DNA from 2 places in the Actinomadura sp. NPDC048021 genome. Region 2 is predicted to be linked to the other one. Evidence: riboswitches for the same ligand, from Rfam matches in the RefSeq annotation. Region 2 holds a riboswitch; the other holds the start of a gene.

Region 1 (10,902 bases), on a different contig from region 2:
CTCACCAACCCGGCCCACGGCTGACGGAACGCGGCGAGGTCGCGGCGAACGATGGGAGGGCCCTTGAGCGCGGAGCCGGCCCGGTCCCCGATGACCATCGGGGACGTCCTCGGGCTGCTCAGGACGGAGTTCCCCGACATCACGATCTCCAAGATCCGCTTCCTGGAGTCCGAGGGGCTCGTCGAGCCGGAGCGCAGCCCCTCCGGCTACCGCAAGTTCGGCGAGGCCGACGTCGAGCGCCTGCGCTACGTCCTCACCGCGCAGCGCGACCACTACCTGCCGCTGCGCGTCATCCGGCAGCAGCTGGAGGCGCGCGACCGCGGTGAGAGCGTCCCGCCGCCCGGCGCGCGCCGCCCCGGCCCGGCCGAGCCTGAGCGGCGGCGCCCCCGCACGCTCGTGGCCGCCGACACGACCGCGGTGGAGCCCGCCGTGCGGCTCACCCGCCGCCAGCTCCTGGACGGGGCCGGGATCGACGAGGCCCTCCTCGTCCGCCTGGAGGAGTACGGCCTCGTCCGCCGGATCGGCGCGCACTACGAGGGCGAGGCGCTCAACATCGCGCGCGTGGCCGCCGCGCTCGAGGACTTCGGCTTCGAGGTCCGGCACCTGCGCGCCGTCAAGGCCGCCGCCGACCGGCAGGTCGGCCTGATCGAGCAGATGGTCGCGCCGCAGCTGCGCCGCCGCAGCCGCGGCGCGCACGAGGAGGCCGCCGAGACCGCGCGGGAGATCGCCGCGCTGTCGGTCCGGCTGCACGCCGCGCTGGTGGGCGCGGGCCTGCGCGAGAGCCTCGACCACTGATCACGCGGCCGGTGGAGGATTTTGCCGTACCCCGCGCGCCGCGAGCTGTCCGAGCCTGGGTGTACGTTGGCTACATGGTTCGGTCAGGAATCGATCCGCTGCACGTGGTGATCGAGACAGCGAGAACCAGCAGGGAGCCGCAGTGAAGCAGATGGAGGTCGTCGGCGTCCGGGTCGAGATGCCCTCCAATCAGCCGATCGTCCTGTTGAAGGAGACGGAGGGCGATCGCTACCTGCCCATCTGGATCGGGGCGGTGGAGGCGACCGCGATCGCCTTCGCCCAGCAGGGGGTGCTGCCCGCCCGGCCCCTCACCCACGACCTGTTCCGCGACGTGCTGGACGCGCTGAGCGTCCAGCTCCGCACGGTCAACATCACCGCGCTGCGCGAGGGGATCTTCTTCGCCGACCTCGTCTTCTCCAACGGCGTCGAGGTGAGCGCGCGCCCGTCCGACTCCATCGCCCTCGCGCTGCGCACGGGCGCCACGATCTTCGCGAGCGAGGACGTCCTGGAGGAGGCCGGCGTCGCCATCCCCGACGAGCAGGAGGACGAGGTCGAGAAGTTCCGCGAGTTCCTCGACACGATCTCCCCTGAGGACTTCGGCCGCGCCGGTTAGGCCTCTCCGGCACCCCGGGGCGAGCGGCCGCTGTGCCGTATGTCACTCTGGAGTGCGAGATCATGCGATCGGGCGAATGGTCGCCCATTGCGCCGGACCTGGCGGTTTTTGCGGGGGAACCATCGGGGTATGGACTGCGTGGGTGACGAAGGTGCGCAGTTTGCCCACGTGAAGCCGGTTCATCCGGGCATGCGACGCGCCGACGATGAACGTTGACCACACCCTGACCGGCACCTACCGTGCTGGTGGAACACCCGTGGTGTTATTCGTCAAACCCCCTTGACGAACCGCTACGGGATGATAGAAGCCGGAGGTCCGCGTGGCGGTGAGCAGCGGCGAGGGCAAGGCGACCCCCGACAGGCGCGTGGCGTCCCGCCGTGCCGGAGAGCAGGGCCTGCTCTTCGACACCCAGGTGTCGGCGCCGCCGGAGGACGTCGGTTACCGCGGCCCGACGGCGTGCGCCGCGGCGGGCATCACCTACCGGCAGCTCGACTACTGGGCCCGCACGAAGCTGGTGGAGCCGAGCGTGCGGTCGGCCCAGGGGTCCGGCAGCCAGCGGTTGTACAGCTTCCGCGACGTCCTCGTCCTGAAGGTCGTCAAGCGGCTCCTCGACACCGGCGTCTCGTTGCAGCAGATACGCACGGCCGTCTCCCACCTGCGCGACCGCGGCGTCCAGGACCTCGCCCAGATCACCCTGATGAGCGACGGCGTCAGCGTCTACGAGTGCACCTCGCCCGACGAGGTCGTCGACCTCCTCCAGGGCGGCCAGGGCGTGTTCGGCATCGCGCTCGGACGGGTGTGGCAGGAGGTGGAGGGCAGCCTGGCGGAGCTGCCCGCTGAACGCGCCTCCACCGGCGACGAGGACCCCGCCGGGCACCACCACGACGAACTGGCCGACCGGCGGCGCGCCCGCCGCACCGGCTGACCCCTCAGAGCGCCTCCTTGCGCTGCAGGAAGGCGAACGCCCCCCACCCCGGCAGGACTGGCAGCCACAGCGTCAGGAGCCGGTAGAGCAGCACCGCCGACGTGGCCGTCTCCGCCGTCAGCCCCGAGATCGTCAACGCCAGCGTGAGCGCGCCCTCGACGGCGCCGAGCCCGCCCGGCGTCGGCGCCGCCGACCCCACCGCGTTCGCGGTGAGGAACACCAGCACCACCGTCGTCCACGGCAGCGACCCGCCGAACGCCCGGATCGAGGCGTCCAGGCACAGCGTGAACGCCAGCGTCAGCAGCAGGGTGCCGCCCATCCCGGTGGACAGCTTCTTCGGCGACTGCAGCACGTCCACCAGGCGCGGCACCACGCCCGAGAACATGGCCCTCAGCCGCGAGGCGACCACCCGCCGCACCCGCGGCACCGTCAGCGCGAGCCCCGCGAGCAGCCCCAGCCCGAGCACCGCGAGCACGATCGTCCGGGACGGGGCCAGGTCCTGCGTCGCCTTCGCCGTCGAACCGGTCAGGAACCCGAACAGCACCAGCAGCAGGATGTGGGTGACCATCCCCACGAGCTGCGACGCGCCCACGCTCGCGACGGCGAGGGCGGGCCGGACGCCCGAGCGCTGCAGGTAGCGCGTGTTGACGGCGACGCCGCCCACGGCCGCCGGCGCGACCAGCTTCACGAACGACGCCGCCAGCTGCACCAGGACCGTCCGCCCCAGCGGCAGCCGCTCGGGGACGAACCCCATCAGCATGAACGCGGCGGCGACGTAGGTGAGCGCCGCCGCCCCGAGGGCCGCGGCCACCCAGTGCCAGCTCGCCGTGGCCGCCAGGCGGCCGATGTCCAGGCTCGTCACCTGGGGGATCACGATGTAGGCCGCGACCGACAGCGCCACGATGCTGACGATGGTCCGCGGCCGGAAGCGCTCCAGCTTGGCCGGGGGCGCCTCCGTCTCCGGCTTCAGCCGGACGATCTGCTCCCGGATGCGGGTCAGCAGGTCCTTGTGGTGCCGCAGCGCGGTGCGGGTCGCCCGCGACAGCGCCACCCGCTGCAGCAGCGGCACCGCCCCGCCGAGGGCCTCCTCGCCCAGCACCGGCGCTGCCGTCCCCACCGCCCGCTCCGGCCCCGCGCGCAGCGCCAGCGTCGTGAGCAGCTGCGCGAGGTCCAGGCGCAGCGCCAGGTCGCCGGCCGCCGTCTCCCCGAACCGCAGGTCGGTCAGGTAGGCCAGCCCGTCGTCGCCCACCAGGACCGCCTCGCCCTCCAGCCGCCGGTGCGCGAGCCGCCCCGCCTGCAGTGCCCGGAACTGTCGCCACACGTCCGCCAGCAGCTCGTCGGTGATCTCCGCGTCGGGGACGTCTCCGAGCCGCCGCCCCGGGACGTGCTCGTAGGCCAGCAGCGCCGCCTCGGTGCCGACCTCGCACGTGCCGACGAGCCGCGGCGTCCGGGCGCCCGCGGCGTCCACCGCGTACGCCGTCAGCGACTCCAGCTCCAGGGACCGGCGCAGCGACCGCAGCGTCCGCCCCGTCGTGGCGCCGCGCAGCCGCAGCAGCCGCCAGACGCGGTAGAGCAGCCCGGCGGTCTGCTGGTCGCGGTCCAGGACGCGGACCTCCACGTCCCAGTCGCCGTGCCGCTCCCGGCGCGCCGGGAGCCGGGCGCCGTACCCGCCCTGCGGGGAGGGGGCGAGGGCGACGCCGTAGCGGCGGGTCTCGTCGGCGTCGTGCGTGCCGTCCAGGCGCGCCGCCCGCCGCGGGTGCAGCCCGAGCCGTTCGAGCGCGGCCACCACGGCCGTCCCGGACGGGCGGGGATTCGGCGTCCCGACGGCGTAGAGGGTGCCGTGGCCGATGGCACGGCCGAGCAGGTAGGTGGCCGCCAGCGCGGCGACGGAGGCGTAGGACGCCGTCAGTCCCGTCAGCGCCGCCAGCCCGATCATGGTCCAGGTCGCGGCCTGCCAGCGGGCCCGGCCCGCCATCCCGACCGCGCTCACGAAGGCGATCACCGGGGCGATGTCGGTGTGCACCGGCGCGGTCTCCGTGCCGCCCCAGATCAGCGAGTCGAGCACGCCGCCCGGCGCGGCCCGCACCACCAGGTCGTCCAGGCCCACCGTGATCCCGAACGCGATCATCGCGGCCAGCAGCGCGATCGCCACGCGGACGCCGTCCTTGTGGAACAGCCGCTCGATCGCGAACGCGATCGGCACGGCCAGCACCCCGAAGCTGGACACCAGCGTCGCCAGCGTCAGCAGCAGCCGCGGCGCGTGCGCGGTGCCCTGCGCGATGTCGGTCTGCAGGCCGTGGGTGGTCTGCTGCGCGATCGACACCAGCAGCATCACCGCCGCCAGCCCCACCACGGACGCCGCGAACCGGATGGCGTCGGAGGGCCGGCGGATCCGGTACGGCTGGGCGGGCTCGTCGACGGGCGCGCCGGCCGCGCCCTGCGCCGGGCGCACCGCTCCGTCGTGGGCCTGTGTCACGCCGTACCGCCGCCCTGACCATCCGCCATCGTGATCAGCGTCCCAGACCCGGCGGCGCGCCGTCGAGTCGCGGGGCCGCCGCCGGGACGCGCGTCCATCCCGCAGCCTCGTCTCCCCGCCCCCGTGCGGCCCGGGGCCGTCGCGCCCCAGGTGAGTCAGCACATGGTACTCGCCGGTAGACCGCCCGCGCCGCGGGGCGCGGCCCCTTCCGGCGGGCCGGAACGACGTCGCGGACGCGCCTTTGGGTAGGGTTCGACCTAGGACATGCCGTCAACCCTGTGCGGGAGAGACCCCACGCCGCCAGCGTGGGGCGCCGAAGGGGCAACCTCCCCGGAACCTCTCAGGCAAAAGGACCGCACGGGCGAGGCACCTCTGGAAAGCAGGCGTCGGTCCCCGCGCGCGGGGAAGGGCGGCTCACCGAAGGGGAAACCCCGCCGCGCGGGTGAAGCTCTCAGGTGCCATGACAGAGGGGGAGAACGGCCGCCGGCCCGCGCCGGCGGCGCACCTGAGCGACCGCAGCAGCCAGGAGGCCCTCCATGACCGCCCAGTTCTTCGCCCCTGTGGCCGCGCCGCAGCATCCCCGGTCGGCGTTCGCCGACCGGCATGTCGGCCCCTCGCCGGACGACCAGGCGAGGATGCTGGCCGCCATCGGCTACTCCGGCGCCGAGGCGCTGATCGACCACGCGGTCCCCGCCGCGATCCGCACGTCCCGTCCGCTGGACCTGCCGCCCGCGCTGAGCGAGACCGCCGCGCTGGACCGGCTCCGCGAGCTCGCGTCCCGCAACACCGTCCTGACGTCCATGATCGGGCTCGGCTACCACGGGACGACCACGCCCGGTGTGATCATGCGGAACGTGCTGGAGAACCCGGGCTGGTACACCGCCTACACCCCCTACCAGCCGGAGATCTCCCAGGGGCGGCTCGAAGCCCTGCTGAACTTCCAGACGATGGTGGGCGACCTGACCGGGCTGCCCGTCGCGAACGCCTCCATGCTGGACGAGGGCACCGCCGCCGCCGAGGCCATGGCCCTCGCGCACCGCGTCTCCCGGCGCAAGGAGCCCGGGGCGTTCCTCGTCGACATCGACACGCTCCCGCAGACGATCGAGGTCGTCCGGACCCGCGCGATCCCGCTCGGCATCGAGATCGTCATCGCCGACCTGTCCCGCGACCTGCCCGACGGCGACTTCTTCGGCGTGCTGCTGCAGTACCCGGGCGCGTCCGGCGCCGTCCGCGACCTGGAACCCGTCATCGCGCAGGCCCACGAGCGCGGCGCCAAGGCCGTCGTGGCCGCCGACCTGCTGGCGCTGACCCTGCTGCGCCCGCCCGGCGAGTCCGGCGCCGACATCGCGGTGGGCTCCGCGCAGCGGTTCGGCGTCCCCTACGGGTTCGGCGGACCGCACGCCGGCTACATGGCGGTCGGCGAGGGCATCCAGCGCCAGCTCCCCGGCCGGCTCGTGGGCGTGTCCGTCGACGCGGACGGCGCCACCGCCTACCGGCTGGCCCTCCAGACCCGCGAGCAGCACATCCGCCGCGAGAAGGCCACCAGCAACATCTGCACCGCCCAGGTCCTGCTCGCCGTGATGGCGAGCATGTACGCCGTGTACCACGGCCCCGAGGGGCTGGCCGCGATCGCGCAGCGGACGCACCGCCGGGCCGCCGAGATCGCCGCGGGGCTGCGCGCCGGCGGCGTCGAGGTCGTCCACGACTCGTTCTTCGACACGGTCCTGGCCCGCGTGCCGGGCCGCGCCGCCGAGGTCGTCGCGGCCGCCCGCGAGCGCGGAATCAACCTGCGCCCGGACGGCCCCGACCGGGTCGCGGTCGCCTGCGACGAGACGACGCTGCCCGCGCACGTGACGGCCGTGCTCGAGGCGTTCGGCGCGACCGAGGTGGGCGAGGTCCCCGAGGCGTTCCCGGACGCCCTGCGCCGCGAGAGCCCCTACCTGACCCACCCCGTCTTCCACGCGCACCGCTCCGAGACCGCGATGCTGCGCTACCTGCGCAGGCTCCAGGACAAGGACATCGCGCTCGACCGCTCCATGATCCCGCTCGGCTCCTGCACGATGAAGCTCAACGCCACCGCCGAGATGGAGCCGATCACCTGGCCGGAGTTCGCCGCGATCCACCCGTTCGCGCCGCTCGACCAGGCCGCCGGCTACGTCGAGCTGATCGGCGAGCTGGAGGGCTTCCTCGCCGAGATCACCGGGTACGCGAAGGTCTCCGTCCAGCCGAACGCCGGCTCCCAGGGCGAGCTGGCCGGCCTGCTCGCCATCCGCGGCTACCACGCGTTCCGCGGCGAGGAGCACCGCGACGTCTGCCTGATCCCTTCCTCGGCGCACGGCACCAACGCCGCCAGCGCCGTCATGGCCGGGATGCGGGTCGTCGTCGTCACGTGCGACGAGGGCGGCAACATCGACCTCGACGACCTGCGCGCCAAGCTCGGCGAGCACGGCGACCGCCTCGCGGCGATCATGGTGACCTACCCGTCCACGCACGGCGTCTTCGAGGAGACGATCACCGATGTGTGCGCGGCCGTGCACGAGGCCGGCGGCCAGGTCTACGTCGACGGCGCCAACCTCAACGCGCTCGTCGGCCTCGCCCGCCCCGGCGAGTTCGGCTCGGACGTCTCCCACCTCAACCTGCACAAGACGTTCTGCATCCCGCACGGCGGCGGCGGCCCCGGCGTCGGCCCGATCGGCGTCCGCGAGCACCTGGCCCCGTTCCTGCCCAACCACCCGATGCGCGAGGAGGCCGGCCCCGGCACCGGCGTCGGCCCCATCTCGGCCGCCCCGTGGGGATCGGCCGGCATCCTGCCGATCTCCTGGGCCTACATCGCGATGATGGGCCCGGACGGGCTGCGCGCCGCCACCGAGGGTGCGATCATCGGCGCCAACTACCTCGCCGCCCGCCTCGCCCCGCACTACCCGATCCTCTACACCGGCCGCGACGGCCTCGTCGCGCACGAGTGCATCGCCGACCTCCGCAAGATCACCAAGGAGACGGGGATCACCGCCGAGGACGTCGCCAAGCGCCTCATCGACTACGGCTTCCACGCCCCGACCCTGTCGTTCCCCGTCGCCGGCACCCTGATGATCGAGCCCACCGAGTCCGAGGACCTCGCCGAGCTCGACCGGTTCTGCGACGCCATGATCGAGATCCGCCGGGAGATCCAGCGGGTCGCCGACGGCGGCTACGACGCCGAGGACAACCCCCTCAAGAACGCCCCCCACACCGCCGCCTGCCTCGTCTCCGACGACTGGAAGCACGCCTACACGCGCGAGGAGGCCGCCTACCCCCTCCCGTCCCTGCGGGAGAACAAGTACTGGCCGCCCGTCCGCCGCATCGACCAGGCCTACGGCGACCGCAACCTCGTCTGCTCCTGCCCGCCCCCCGAAGCGTTCGAGGACTGAATTGGATTGTGGTTTCCAGGCTGAGGCGCCTAGGGGCGCCTCAGCCTGGAAAGCCACGTGCGATCGCTCGCATCGCTTCGGCTCGCCTTGCGGCTCGCTGCTGTGTTTATTGCAGTGCTCTCCTCCTTCGGGCCTTGACGGCCCTCCATCGTCGAGCACTGCGTGCGATCGCTGGCATCGCTTCGGCTCGCCTTGCGGCTCGCTGCGCGATCAGGTTCTCGCTTCGCTTGAACCTGCCTTCGGACGCGATCGCGATGGTTCGGGTCGCTGGTGGCTCGGCTGGGTGCGGGGTGGGCACGGGCGATGGATTTGTGATCTTGCTTGGGTTTTGGGGTGTCGTCGCGGGACGGGGGCGGCGCGGATCGCTACGCTCTTTGCGGACCCCGACCCCCAGAGGGCAGAAGAGCGATGATCGAGTCTCCGGACGCGGTATCCGAGGACCCTGCGCGACTGTGCGAGGAGGCCCGCGGCCTCGCCGAGAGCGGTGAGGCCGAGAGGGCCGCGCTGCTGTTCGAGAAGGTGCTCGCGCTGGGCGACACCCCCTTCCGGGCGCGGGCGGCGCTGGGGCTGGCGGTCGTCCTGGACGACGCCGGGCACGTCGAGCGCGCCCGGGAGGCCGACCGGACGGCGATCGCCACCGCCGATCCCGAGTACGGGCCGCGCGCCGCCTACCACCTGGCGCTCACCCACGAGCGGGCGGGCGAGCACGAGCGGGCGGCGCCCGCCTGGCGGGTCGTGGTCGACTTCGGCAACCCCGCCTACCTGCCGCCCGCCCATCTGGCCCTCGCCCGGATCGCCGACGACGCCGGCGACTTCGACGCGGCCCGCGACCACTGGGAGGCGGTGATCGCGACCGGGGACGCCGAGTACGGGCCGCCCGCCGCGCACGACCTGGCCCAGCGGCTGCTGGAGCGCGACGAGCCCGCGCGGGCCCAGCGGGTCCTGACCGCCGGGCTCAAGCTGATCGACCGGGGCGCCGACCCCTACGCGTACGGGCGGCTCGCCGTGGCGCTCGGCATCTCCTACCTCGACCAGGCGATCGGCGCGTTCGGCGCGGCGCTGGGGGACGAGCCGGCCGACCCGGAGGTCGGGCCGCTGGCCACCGAGCTGCTGGCGCGGACCCTGCCGCTGCGGGGGCGGGGCGCCGAGGCGGGCGAGGTGTGGCGGCGGGGCCTCGCCGAGCCCGGCACCGCGGGGCAGGTGCGGGCGCGGCTGCGCCGCGACTTCGGCGACGCCGACGACGACGGCGACCTGTGGTGGGAGCCGGTCGTCGAGCGCGCCGTGTCGGACGGCACGCTCCCCGCCCTCGCCGGCGAGGCGTTCGGCGCCCTCGACCACATGTACGCGCTGCTCGCCGTCCGGTACGCCGAACGACGGGCCGGCGACGCCCGCGAGACCCTCGGCAGGGCGGTGCGGGTGCCGGGCGGCTACGCGTGGGGGCCGCTGCTGCACGAGAGCTTCGCCGAGCGGTTCCGCCTGGCGACCGGCACGGCCGCCCCGGACTGGACCGACGGCTAGCCGGCGATGGCGCGCTGGGCGATCACCTTGGTGATGCGGGCGCGGACGAGGTACTCGGTGGGGACGGCGTTGCGCCGCCCGAACTCCTCGGCCCGGTCGGCGCCCATGTAGCGGCCGCCGATGACGGTCGCCCAGCGGAGCATCTCGTCGAGGTCCTCGACGAGGGACGCCTCGGCCTGGATCAGCACGTACGAGTACGGCGGCGCCTGGTCGTCGACGCAGACGGACAGGCGCGGATCGCGGGCGAGGACGCGGCCCTTCACGCTCTGGTGCCCCGTGTTGAACAGCAGGTCGTCGCCGTCGAGGACGAACCAGATCGGCGTCACGTGCGGCGTGCCGTCCTTGCGGGTGACGGCGGCCTTGCCGGTGCGGGTGCCCTCCATGACGAACGCGCGCCATTCGCTGTCGGTCATCGTCTCCATGGGTCCAGTCTGCCGCACCGGCTGTTCGCGGCTGCCGCTACGGTGAGTCACATGAAGGTCGCGACGGCGCACGGGCCCGCCGAGGTGGTGCTCGACGAGGTGGAGGACCCGGCGTTCCTGCTGGTGCTGACGCACGGGTCGAACGGGGGAGTGGAGGCGGCCGACCTGCTGGCGGTGCGGGCGGAGGCGCTGGGGCTCGGCGGCGCCGTCGCGCGGGTGGTCCAGCCGTTCCGGCTCGCCGGGCGGCGGGCGCCGGGGCCGGCGGCCAAGCAGGACGAGGCGTGGCTGGAGATCGTCGCGGCGCTGCGGAAGCGGTTCGGGGACGTCACGCTGGTGCAGGGCGGCCGCAGCAACGGGGCGAGGGTCGCGTGCCGGACGGCGGAGGCCGCCGGGGCGGCCGGCGTGGTGGCGCTGGCGTTCCCCCTGCACCCGCCGGGCAGGCCGGAGAAGACCCGGGTGGAGGAGTTGCGGTCGGCGGGGGTCGAGGTCGTCGTCGTCAACGGCGACCGCGACCCGTTCGGCGTGCCCGACCCGGCGGACGCGGCGCAGGTCGCGGTCCTGCCGGGCGAGCGGCACGACCTCGGCAAGGACCCCGCGGCCGTCGGTCGTGCCGTGGAGCCGTGGCTGAAGCGGTGGGCGGCCCGTCCGGTGCGGACGGGCCGGCGGTAGAGTCGCTCCGGGCCCGGTGCGGGCCCAGAGACCGGTCGTGGGCGGGCGTGCCCCCGAGGATGATCACCCGTTTGAAC
Region 2 (10,902 bases):
CGCGCTCCCGGGCGTCCGCAGGGCCCCTGCGCGGCGCCTGCTCGCTGTAGCTGACGGTGAAGACCGCGTTGCGGACCCGGGCCGTGACCTGCCCGACCACGGTCGGCTGGCCCTCGTCGGTCTTGAACCAGCGGTACGCCTCGTCCCCGAGGCCGCCCTTGCGCTCCAGGGTGACGGTCCGCACGAGCGGGGCGTCGTGCGCCTGGGCCCACTGCGCGTCGTAGTAGCCCTCGGCGTCCTGGACGGGGGTCGCGGTGTCGCCCGGCGCGTACAGGTGCGCCTCCACGCGCAGCCAGCGGAACGCCGAGCCGGTCGAGGAGTACGTGCACGTGGTGAGCGTCGAGTTCGCGCTCTGCCGCCGCGCCGCCTTCGGCACGGCCCGCTCGACCGTGGCCGCCGCGACCGTCCCGCACGGCGCCGGAAGCGCGCCGATCACCTTCCCCTGGGAGCCCGGCGACCCCGGGGGGCGGGCGGCCGGCGGCTGCGAGGGCCCGCCCGGCGTGCGCCGCGGGGCGGCCTCCTGCCCGCGCCCCCCGGACACGACCAGGACGGTCGCGACCACCGCGGCGGCGAGCGCCACGGCCGCCGCGAGCACCGCGATCAGCCTGCGCGGGCGCCGCCCCGGGGCCGGCGGCTCCGGACCCGCATACGGCCGGTGGAACGGCTCGACCGGACGCTGAAGGCCCACGCCGCACTCCTCACTCCCGTCCCGTCGACCGTTCCCGCCACCCGTCAACGTAACCAGGGCCGCGCCGCCTGGCCAGGCCCCCTCGCGGTGCCGTTCGTCAGACCCGGTGGTCACAATGAAGGGATGCTGATAGCGGACATCGCACGGACCTCGGAGGCGGTCGCGGGCACCTCGGGCCGCAAGGCCAAGGTGTCGGCGCTCGCGGAGTGCCTGCGCGCGGCCGATCCGGGCGAGGCCGCGACCGTGGTCGCCTACCTGTCCGGCGAGCTGCCGCAACGCCAGATCGGGGTGGGGTACGCCGCGCTGCGCGACCTCCCGCCGCCCGCCGCGGAGCCGTCCCTGACCGTGCCCGGGGTGGACGCGGCGTTCGACGAGATCGGCGCCGTGTCCGGGCCGGGCTCGGTCGCCCGGCGGCGCGAGCTGCTCGCGGCGCTGTTCGGCCGCGCCACCGCCCCCGAGCAGGACTTCCTCGTCAGGCTGCTGGCGGGCGAGCTGCGCCAGGGCGCGCTGGACGGGGTGATGGCCGAGGCGATCGCGTCGGCCGCCGGGGTGCCCTCCGCCGAGGTCCGGCGCGCGTTCATGCTGCGCGGCTCGCTCGGCCCGGTCGCGACGACCGCCCTCGCGGAGGGGGTCGACGGGCTGCGCGCGTTCACGCTGGAGGTGGGGCGGCCGGTCAAGCCGATGCTGGCCGCCGCCGCGCCGTCGGTCGACGAGGCGTTCGCCAAGCTCGGGGGCGAGGCCGCCGTCGAGTGGAAGCTCGACGGCATCCGCGCGCAGGTGCACGTGTCCGGCGACGGGGTCCGGGTGTTCACCCGGACGCTCGACGAGATCACCTCCCGGCTGCCCGAGGTGGTGGAGGCGGTGCGGGGCCTGCCCGTCCGCGAGGCCGTGTTCGACGGCGAGCTCATCGCCCTGCGGCCCGACGGCCGCCCCCATCCGTTCCAGGTCACCTCCGCCCGCACCGCGACCCGCACCGCGAAGAGCACCGAGCCGGTGCCGCTGGCCGTCTTCCTGTTCGACGTGCTGTACCTCGCGGAGGCCGGCGACGCCCCTCCGCAGGGCGCGCGCGGCGAGGACCTGCTCGACGCGCCCGGGGCCGAGCGGTACGCGGCGCTCGCGCGGGTCGTCCCCGAGGAGCTGCGGATGCCCCGCGTGGTCACCGGCGACCCCGCGCGCGCCAAGGAGGTCTTCGACGAGGCCGTCGCGCGCGGCCACGAGGGCGTCGTCGTCAAGGCCCTCGACACCCCGTACACGGCCGGGCGGCGCGGCGCGGGCTGGATCAAGGTCAAGCCCCGGCACACCCTCGACCTCGTCGTCCTCGCCGTCGAGTGGGGGCACGGCCGCCGGCAGGGGCTGCTGTCCAACCTGCACCTCGGCGCCCGCGACCCCGAGACCGGCGGCTTCGTCATGCTCGGCAAGACCTTCAAGGGGCTCACCGACGAGCTGCTCGCCTGGCAGACGCGGAAGCTGCGCGAGCTGGCCGTGCGCGAGGACTCCTGGACGGTGCACGTCCGGCCCGAACTGGTCGTCGAGATCGCGTTCGACGGCGTCCAGCACAGCCCCCGCTACCCCGGCGGCATCGCGCTGCGGTTCGCCCGCGTCCTGCGGTACCGGCCCGACAAGTCGGCCGCCGAGGCCGACACGATCGACACCGTCCGCGCCGTCGCCCCCGTCATGGACTGAGCGGCGTCACGGGCTGAGCCCGGAGGCCTCCGCGGGCGGATGCTCCCCCGCCGGCGGCTCGTCCCCGTGCGCGCGGCCGCGGGCCCGCCGGGCCGACGCGGCGCGGGTCCGGATCCGCGAACCGGTCCGCCCCCGCACGCGCGACGGGGTGCGGCGGCGCGCCTGGGCGGCGGCCTCCCGCCGGGCGCGGGCGGCGGCGTTGCGCTCGGCCCGCTCGACGGCCTCCCGCTGGGCGCGGGCGGCCGCCCGGCGCGCCGCGCGGCGCGCGGCCCGGCGCGCCCGGCCCCGCTCGGCCCGCCGCTCCGCCCGGCGCTCGGCGCGGGCTGCGGCGCGGGCCATCCTGCGGCGGCGGGCCCGCTCGGCGACGTCGACGGGGCGCTGGAGCAGTTCGGGCGGGATGAGGTCGTGCCGGCCCGCGATGAACTCCTGCACCCAGATCTTGGCGCGGATGAGCGGCCGCCGGAGCCGCGTCTCGCGCCGGACGGCCCGGTGGTACCGGCGCGAGCCGGGGTCGTAGCGCCAGCGCGACCAGGGCGAGCCGGGCCGCGCCACCCGGATCGCGCCGACGATCAGCAGCGCGGGCATGAACAGCCCGATGAGCCCCGTCCAGATCTTGCCCTTCAGCAGCGTGACCACGGCGAGGACGAGGTTGACGGCGAGCGAGGCGACGTAGACGCGGGTGATCAGCCCGGTGCCATGGTCGGGCGCGATGCCCTCGTAGCCGAGGGGACGGATGCCGAGCAGCAGCAGCCCGGTCACCGCCATCGCGACGAACACCGCGTCGACGGACGCGCGGCCCTTCTCCGTCCAGTAGACGTCGCTGAGGTGCAGGATCAGCGCGAACTCGTCCAGGACGAGGGCCGATCCCATCCCGAACACCACCGCCGCCGCGAGGTCGAGGCCGACGTAGGCGTCCGGGACGGCGAGGCTCGCCACCCCGCCCAACAGCATCAGCACCACGCCGAACACGACGTGGTGGATGTGCACGTCGCCGGCCTTCACGTTCCGGAACCACCAGCGCACGTCCGCGCGGATCAGCCGCACGTTCACCCGCGTCAGCACGAAAGTGACCATGAACGCCACGAAGAAACCGAACAGCGGCAGCCGGCCGGTCGCCACGATGCGTTCGTCGAACATCTCGATCATCTGCCCCCCGCCTCCTCAATGATGCACCGTGACATGCGCCGATATCGTGTGACCCTGCCGACGATCAGGGGGAGAACCGCCATGAGCCGCATCGTGGACCGCTGCGATCCCGGGTACCGGGCATGGATCGCCGAGGCGATCCGGCTCGTGGACGCCGACGCCAACCGCAGCGCCGACACGCACCTGCACGTGTTCCCGCTGCCCCCGGAGTGGGGCATCGACCTCTACCTGAAGGACGAGTCCGTCCACCCCACGGGTTCGCTGAAGCACCGGCTCGCCCGGTCGCTGTTCCTGTACGGGCTGGCCAACGGGTGGATCCGCCAGGACACGACGATCATCGAGGCGTCCAGCGGGTCGACGGCGGTGTCGGAGGCGTACTTCGCGCGGCTGCTCGGCCTGCCGTTCGTCGCGGTCATGCCGGCCACCACCAGCCCGGAGAAGATCCAGCTCATCGAGTTCCACGGCGGCCGCTGCCACCTGGTGGCCGACCCGTCGGCGATCTACGAGGAGTCGCGGCGCCTCGCGGCCGAGTGCGGCGGCCACTTCATGGACCAGTTCACCTTCGCCGAGCGGGCGACGGACTGGCGCGGCAACAACAACATCGCCGAGTCGATCTTCGAGCAGATGCGGCTGGAGCGGTTCCCCGAGCCGTCCTGGATCGTGGTCGGCGCGGGCACCGGCGGGACGTCCGCGACGATCGGCCGGTACGCCCGCTACCGGATGTTCCAGACGCGGCTCGCGGTGGTCGACCCGGAGGGGTCGGCGTTCCACGGCTCGTTCGCCGACGGGGACCCCGAGCGCACCGCGGCGGGCTCGCGGATCGAGGGCATCGGCCGCCCCCGCGTCGAGCCGTCGTTCCTGCCCACGGTGATCGACCGGATGATCCGGGTGCCGGACGCGGCGTCGATCGCGGCGATGCGCTGGACGAGCGATGTCAGCGGCCGGAGCGTGGGCGGCTCGACCGGCACGAACATGTGGGGCGCGGCCGAGCTGATCGCGCAGATGCGGGCCCGCGGGGAGCGCGGCAGCGTCGTCACGCTCATCTGCGACGGCGCCGAGCGCTACGCGGGCACCTACGGGTCGGACGCGTGGCTGGCGGAGCAGGGCCTCGACGTCGCCCCCTACCGGGCCGCGCTGGACGCCTTCCTGAAGACCGGCACGATGCCGGACGTCACCCCGTGACGCGGATCGGGTTGAACAGGTCGGCGTAGATCAGCAGGCCGCCCATGACGATCAGGATGACGGCCATCACGTACGTCACCGGCAGCGCCTTGGCCACGTCCACGTAGCCGGGGTCGGGCCTGCGGAAGATCCGGGCGAAGGCCTTCTTGACCGCCTCCAGGAGCGCGCCCGCGATGTGCCCGCCGTCCAGCGGCAGCAGCGGGATGAGGTTGAACAGCCCGACCGCGAGGTTCAGCGAGCCGAGCAGCATCACGAAGAAGGAGACCTTCTGCGTCCCGGTGAAGTCGTCGGACGCGGCGACCTCGCCGCCGATCCGGCTGACGCCGACGACGCCGATCGGCCCGTTCGGGTCGCGCTTCTCGCCGCCGAAGGCCGCGTTCCACACGCCGACCATCTTCTGCGGCATCCGCACCAGGGCGCCGACGGTGCGCGCGGTCAGGTCGCCCATCGTGCTCGCGACCGCGCCCGGCCCCTGCCGCTCGATCCCGCTGGACGGCGTGATGCCGAGGAACCCGACGTTGACGACCTTGTCCTCGTCCTTGAGGTCGTACATCTGGTTGCGGGTGATCGGGACGTTCAGCCGCACGTCCCTGCCGTCCCGCCGGACGGTCATCGGGACGGTCTTGCCGCCGTCCTTGCGGATCAGCCGCTGGAGCTGCGGATAGTCGTCGATCTTCTTGCCGTCGAACGCGACGATCCGGTCGCCGGCCTGGAGCCCGACCTGCCGCGCGGGCGTCGGCGTCGCGCCCGCCGGGCACGCGGCGACCTTGGCGCTGGCCGGCACCATGCACTCGGCGACCTCCTTGATCACCGGCTGCGGCTGGTTGACGCCGATGCCCATCAGCAGGATCGCGAAGAACATCACCGACAGGAGCAGGTTCATCGCGGGCCCGCCGAACATGATGAGCAGCTTCTGCCACCACTTCTTGGCGTAGAACACGCGGTCCCCGTCGCCGGGCCCGACCTCCTCCAGCGAGGCCCCGCGCGCGGACTCGATCAGCCCCTGCCACGGCCCGGTGCTGATCCGCCGCACCTGCCCGGGCGCGTCGCCCTTGCGCGGCGGCAGCATGCCGATCATGCGGATGTAGCCGCCGAGCGGGATCCACTTGACCCCGTACTCCGTCTCGCCCTTGTGCCTCGACCACATGGTGGGCCCGAACCCGACCATGAACTGCGTGGTCCGCACCCCGAACAGCTTGGCGAAGGAGAAGTGCCCGAGCTCGTGCAGCGCGATGGAGACCAGCAGGCCGAAGAAGAGGATCAACGCTCCAGCCAGGTAGTAGACCATGCGGCGTGCCCTCCGGGTCCGTCCACCCCGCGCACCCGGGGGTGATCTCCGACAACCAGTTCAGAGTACGTTACGGCCCGCGATCCGGTTGAGGCGAACGAAGAAGCGGTCCGTGCCGGAGGCCACTTTGATGCACGGTGCTAACCCGGCCGCGCATCATTGGCACGAGAGCGCGTATCCGCGAGCAGGGCCGACCGCCCATCATGGGCGGCCCACCCCGGCCACGGAGGTTCCCCCTTGAAGCGCGGTCATGTAGCGGTCCTGGCCCTGACGCTGGCCCTGGCCGGCTGCGGCGGCAGCGACGACGGCGGCACGACGGCGGGCGCGTCGTCCCCAGCCCCGACCGCCAGGACGCAGGCCCCCTCCGCCCCCGGCACGGGCGTCGAGACCACGCCCCTCCCCCCGGCCCAGTCGAAGGCGGTCAAGGCCTTCAACGACTGCATGCACGCCCAGGGCGTCCAGATGCCCACCCCCAACCCCACGAGATCCCCCGCCCCCGACGAGCTGAAGAAGATCAGGGCCGCCCTGCAGACCTGCGTGAAGTCCATGTCGCCCCCCGCCACCCCACCCCCACGCTGACGACCACTCCCACAGCGCTCCCGTCACTCCCGAGCACCGGCGCGACCATCGTCCTGAGCCGGAGCCGGGGAAACCGCCACCTGTGCCAAGAAGCGCAACGGTCGAGACGACCCGCACAGAGGGACACCGAAACGGAAGCACCAGCAGCAACCGTCCAACGAGACGACCTCAGCCGCCACCCCAGCCGACGACGACCTCACACTCGCGATCGCGTCCGAAGGCAGGTTCGAGCTTGCGAGAACCTGATCGCGCAGCGAGCCGCAAGGCGAGCCGGAGCGATGCCAGCGATCGCACGTGTTTTTTGAGGTCGGGGCCCCCAGGGCCCCGACCTCAAAAAACACAATGAACACTGCTAGCCTTCTTCGACAGCTGATGATCCCGTGCGGGAGAGTCCCTCGCAGCCGGTGGGGGACGCCGAAGGAGCAAATCCTCCCCGGAACCTCTCAGGCCCACGGACCGCACGGGCCAGGCGACCTCTGGAAAGCGGGGACTCCGGTCCCCCGCCGAAGGTGAAAGCCCGCCGTGCGCGGCGGGTGAAGCTCTCAGGCGCCGATGACAGAGGGGGAGGCACCGATACGCCCGGTGCGCGAGTGGGACGATGGACCACGCGCGCCCGTGACGAAGGAGCCGAGCCCATGTCCGCCGATCCGACCGCGAAGAAGACGCCGCTGCACGACGTCCATGAGGACCTCGGCGCGAACCTCGTCGACTTCGCCGGCCATCTCATGCCGCTGCGCTACGCGAGCGAGACCGCCGAGCACCAGGCCGTCCGCACGGGGGCGGGGCTGTTCGACCTGTCGCACATGGGGGAGATCTTCCTGTCGGGTCCGGGCGCGGGGGCCGCGCTGGACTTCGCGCTGGTCGGCAACCTGTCGCCGATGCCGGTGGGCAAGGCCCGCTACACGATGATCTGCGGGCACGACGGCGGCGTCCTGGACGACCTGATCGTCTACCGGCTCGCGGACGAGACGTGGATGGTGGTGGCGAACGCGGCGAACGCCGCCGTCGTCCGGGAGGCGCTGGTCGAGCGGGCCGCGGGGTTCGAGGCGGCGGTGGACGACCGGTCCGACTCGTACGCGCTGATCGCCCTGCAGGGGCCGCGTTCCCAGGAAATTCTCGAGGGGTTCACGGACGCGCCGCTGGGGGACCTGAAGTACTACGCGATCCTTGCGGGGCGGGTCGCGGGCGTGGACGCGCTGGTCGCCCGCACCGGGTACACGGGCGAGGACGGGTTCGAGCTGTTCGTGGACGCGTCCGACGGTGTCGGGCTGTGGAGGGCGCTCGCCGCGGTGGAGGGGGTCGTCCCGGCGGGGCTTTCGGCCCGCGACACGCTGCGCCTGGAGGCGGGGATGCCGCTGTACGGGAACGAGCTGACGGCCGAGACGACGCCGTTCGAGGCGGGCCTCGGCCGGGTGGTGAAGCTGGACAAGCCAGGCGATTTCGTGGGCAAGGCCGCCCTGGCGGCGCAGGCGCAGACCCCGCCGGGCCGTAGGCTCGTGGGACTGGTCGCGCGGGGGCGTCGCGCGCCTCGCAAGGGGTACCAGGTCGTCACGTCCGGCGGCGCGCCGTGCGGCATCGTGACGAGCGGCGCCCCGTCGCCCACACTGGGCACGCCGATCGCCATGGCGTACCTCGACAGCGGCGTCGAGGAGGCGGGCCTCGCCGTGGACGTCCGCGGCCGGCACGAGCCGGTGGACGTGGTGGCCCTGCCGTTCTACAAGCGTTCCTGAACAAGTTGTCCGGCGGTGTGGGGCGCGCCCCCACAGTGGAAAGAGAGAAGTGATCGTGAGCGTTCCGGAGGAGCTCCGCTACAGCGAGGAGCACGAGTGGGTGTCGGGCCTCGGTGGCGAGGACGGCATCGTCACGGTCGGCATCACCGCGCACGCCGCCGACGCCCTCGGTGAGATCGTCTACATCGAGCTGCAGCCGTCGGAGGGCGACACCGTCGAGGCGGGCGAGCCGTGCGGCGAGGTGGAGTCGACCAAGTCGGTGAGCGACGTCTACTCCCCCGTCAGCGGCGAGATCACCGCGATCAACAGCGCGGTGGTGGACGAGCCGAAGGTCATCAACGACGACCCGTACGGCGAGGGCTGGATCTTCAAGGTGCGGATCTCGGAGGAGCCGGGCGACCTGCTCGACTCCGCCGCCTACGACAAGCTGATCGAGGAATCATGAGTCTGAACGACTCCCTCGCGACGGCCGATCCGGAGGTCGCCGAGGCCGTCGCCGCGGAGCTGCGCCGCCAGCAGGGCACCCTGGAGATGATCGCGTCGGAGAACTTCGCGCCGGTCTCGGTGCTGGAGGCTCAGGGGTCGGTCCTGACGAACAAGTACGCCGAGGGGTACCCGGGCCGCCGGTACTACGGCGGCTGCGAGTTCGTCGACGTCACCGAGCAGCTCGCGATCGACCGGGCCAAGGCGCTGTTCGGCGCCGAGCACGCGAACGTCCAGCCGCACAGCGGGGCGCAGGCGAACACGGCGGTGTACTTCGCGCTGCTCCAGCACGGCGACACGATCCTCGGCCTCGACCTCGCGCACGGCGGGCATCTCACGCACGGGATGCGGCTGAACTACTCCGGCAAGGTGCTGAACGTGGTGCCGTACCACGTCCGCGCCGAGGACGGCCTGGTCGACATGGACGAGGTGGCCTCGCTCGCGGCCGAGCACCGGCCGAAGATGATCGTGGCGGGCTGGTCGGCGTACCCGCGGCGGCTCGACTTCGCCGCGTTCCGGCGGATCGCCGACTCGGTCGGGGCGCTGCTCATGGTCGACATGGCGCACTTCGCGGGCCTGGTGGCGGCGGGGCTGCACCCCTCGCCCGTCCCGCACGCCGACATCGTGACGACGACGACGCACAAGACGCTCGGCGGTCCCCGCGGCGGGCTGATCCTCGCCCGCGAGGAGTACGGCAAGAAGATCAACTCCGCGGTGTTCCCCGGCATGCAGGGCGGCCCGCTGGAGCACGTGATCGCCGCCAAGGCCGTCGCCCTGAAGATCGCCGCGTCGGAGGAGTTCCGGGCCCGGCAGGCGGCGACGGTGGAGGGCGCGAAGCTGCTCGCCGAGCGCCTGCTCGCCGAGGACTGCGCCAAGGCCGGCGTCAAGGTGCTGACCGGCGGGACGGACGTCCACCTCGTGCTGGTCGACCTGGTGGACTCCGAGCTCACCGGGCGCGACGCCGAGGACCGCCTGCACGACATCGGCATCACGGTCAACCGCAACGCGGTGCCGAACGACCCGCGCCCGCCGATGGTGACGTCCGGTCTGCGGATCGGCACCCCGGCCCTCGCGACCCGCGGTTTCACCGCCGAGGACTTCGCCGAGGTCGCGGACGTGATCGCGCTGGCGCTGCAGCCGTCCTTCGACCGGGACGCGCTCGCCGCGCGGGTGAAGGCGCTGGCGGACGAGCACCCCCTGTACCCGAACCTGTGACGTTCCGGCGCCCTCTCCCCCTGCGGGACCCCCGTCAAGGGGGAGGGGGCGCGGCTACAACGAGGTAGCTATGGCCATCAGCGTTTTCGACCTGTTCAAGATCGGCATCGGTCCGTCGTCCTCCCACACGGGGGGCCCGATGGCCGCGGCGCACCGGTTCGCCCGGGGGCTCCAGCGCGACGGGCTGCTGGAGAAGACGGCGTCCGTCGCCGTCACCCTCTACGGGTCGCTCGGCCTCACCGGCAAGGGCCACGGCTCCGACAAGGCCGTCATCCTCGGTCTTGAGGGCGACAAGCCCGAGCTCGTCGACGTCGACCGGGTGGACGAGCGGCTCGCCGCGATCCGCGAGCGCGGGGCGCTGCGGCTGTTCGGCGACCACGAGATCCCGTTCGTGGTCAACGAGCACCTGGTCTTCGAGCGCAAGGAGTCGCTGCCCGGCCACCCCAACGGGATGCGCTTCACGGCTCTGGACGCCTCCGGCGGGGAGCTGCGCGCGAAGGTGTACTACTCCGTCGGCGGCGGGTTCATCCTGGACGAGAACGCCACCGGCGCCGACCGCATCAAGCCCGACGACACCGTCCTGCCGCACCCCTTCGACACGGCCGCCGAGCTGCTGGAGCGGTGCCGGGAGACGGGCCTGTCGATCTCGGCGCTGATGCTGGAGAACGAGAAGGCGTTCGGCCGCGACGCCGCCGAGATCCACGACGGCCTGCTCGAACTCTGGCAGGTCATGCGGGCCTGCGTGACCCGCGGCTGCACCCGGGAGGGCCTCCTGCCGGGCGGGCTCAAGGTGCGCCGCCGCGCTCCCCAGCTGCACCGGCAGCTGTCCGCGGAGGAGGCGTCCGACCCGCTCCACGCGATGGACTGGATCACCCTGTTCGCGCTGGCGGTCAACGAGGAGAACGCGG

The links. Region 2 has a riboswitch for glycine ahead of gcvT (glycine cleavage system aminomethyltransferase GcvT). Riboswitches for the same ligand answer to the same signal wherever they lie in the genome.
Region 1: linked by a shared signal. The riboswitch ahead of gcvP (aminomethyl-transferring glycine dehydrogenase) and the one ahead of gcvT (glycine cleavage system aminomethyltransferase GcvT) in region 2 are both predicted to bind glycine.

The regions. Positions count from the first base shown of each region.
Region 1 covers NZ_JBEZJQ010000030.1:110,627-121,528, reverse strand. The annotation lists gene AB0C87_RS36205 (FHA domain-containing protein) at 1-24, shown strand, start outside; gene AB0C87_RS36200 (MerR family transcriptional regulator) at 64-795, shown strand; gene AB0C87_RS36195 (bifunctional nuclease family protein) at 938-1,408, shown strand; gene AB0C87_RS36190 (MerR family transcriptional regulator) at 1,728-2,333, shown strand; gene AB0C87_RS36185 (lysylphosphatidylglycerol synthase transmembrane domain-containing protein) at 2,338-4,809, opposite strand; glycine riboswitch at 5,081-5,175, shown strand; gene gcvP (aminomethyl-transferring glycine dehydrogenase) at 5,346-8,216, shown strand; gene AB0C87_RS36175 (tetratricopeptide repeat protein) at 8,625-9,734, shown strand; gene AB0C87_RS36170 (PPOX class F420-dependent oxidoreductase) at 9,731-10,156, opposite strand; gene AB0C87_RS36165 (alpha/beta family hydrolase) at 10,208-10,825, shown strand.
Region 2 covers NZ_JBEZJQ010000017.1:59,661-70,562, reverse strand. The annotation lists gene AB0C87_RS26650 (hypothetical protein) at 1-688, opposite strand, end outside; gene AB0C87_RS26645 (ATP-dependent DNA ligase) at 812-2,371, shown strand; gene AB0C87_RS26640 (hypothetical protein) at 2,378-3,517, opposite strand; gene AB0C87_RS26635 (PLP-dependent cysteine synthase family protein) at 3,599-4,699, shown strand; gene AB0C87_RS26630 (M50 family metallopeptidase) at 4,689-5,987, opposite strand; gene AB0C87_RS26625 (hypothetical protein) at 6,225-6,566, shown strand; glycine riboswitch at 6,940-7,035, shown strand; gene gcvT (glycine cleavage system aminomethyltransferase GcvT) at 7,202-8,296, shown strand; gene gcvH (glycine cleavage system protein GcvH) at 8,352-8,741, shown strand; gene glyA (serine hydroxymethyltransferase) at 8,738-9,994, shown strand; gene AB0C87_RS26605 (L-serine ammonia-lyase) at 10,065-10,902, shown strand, end outside.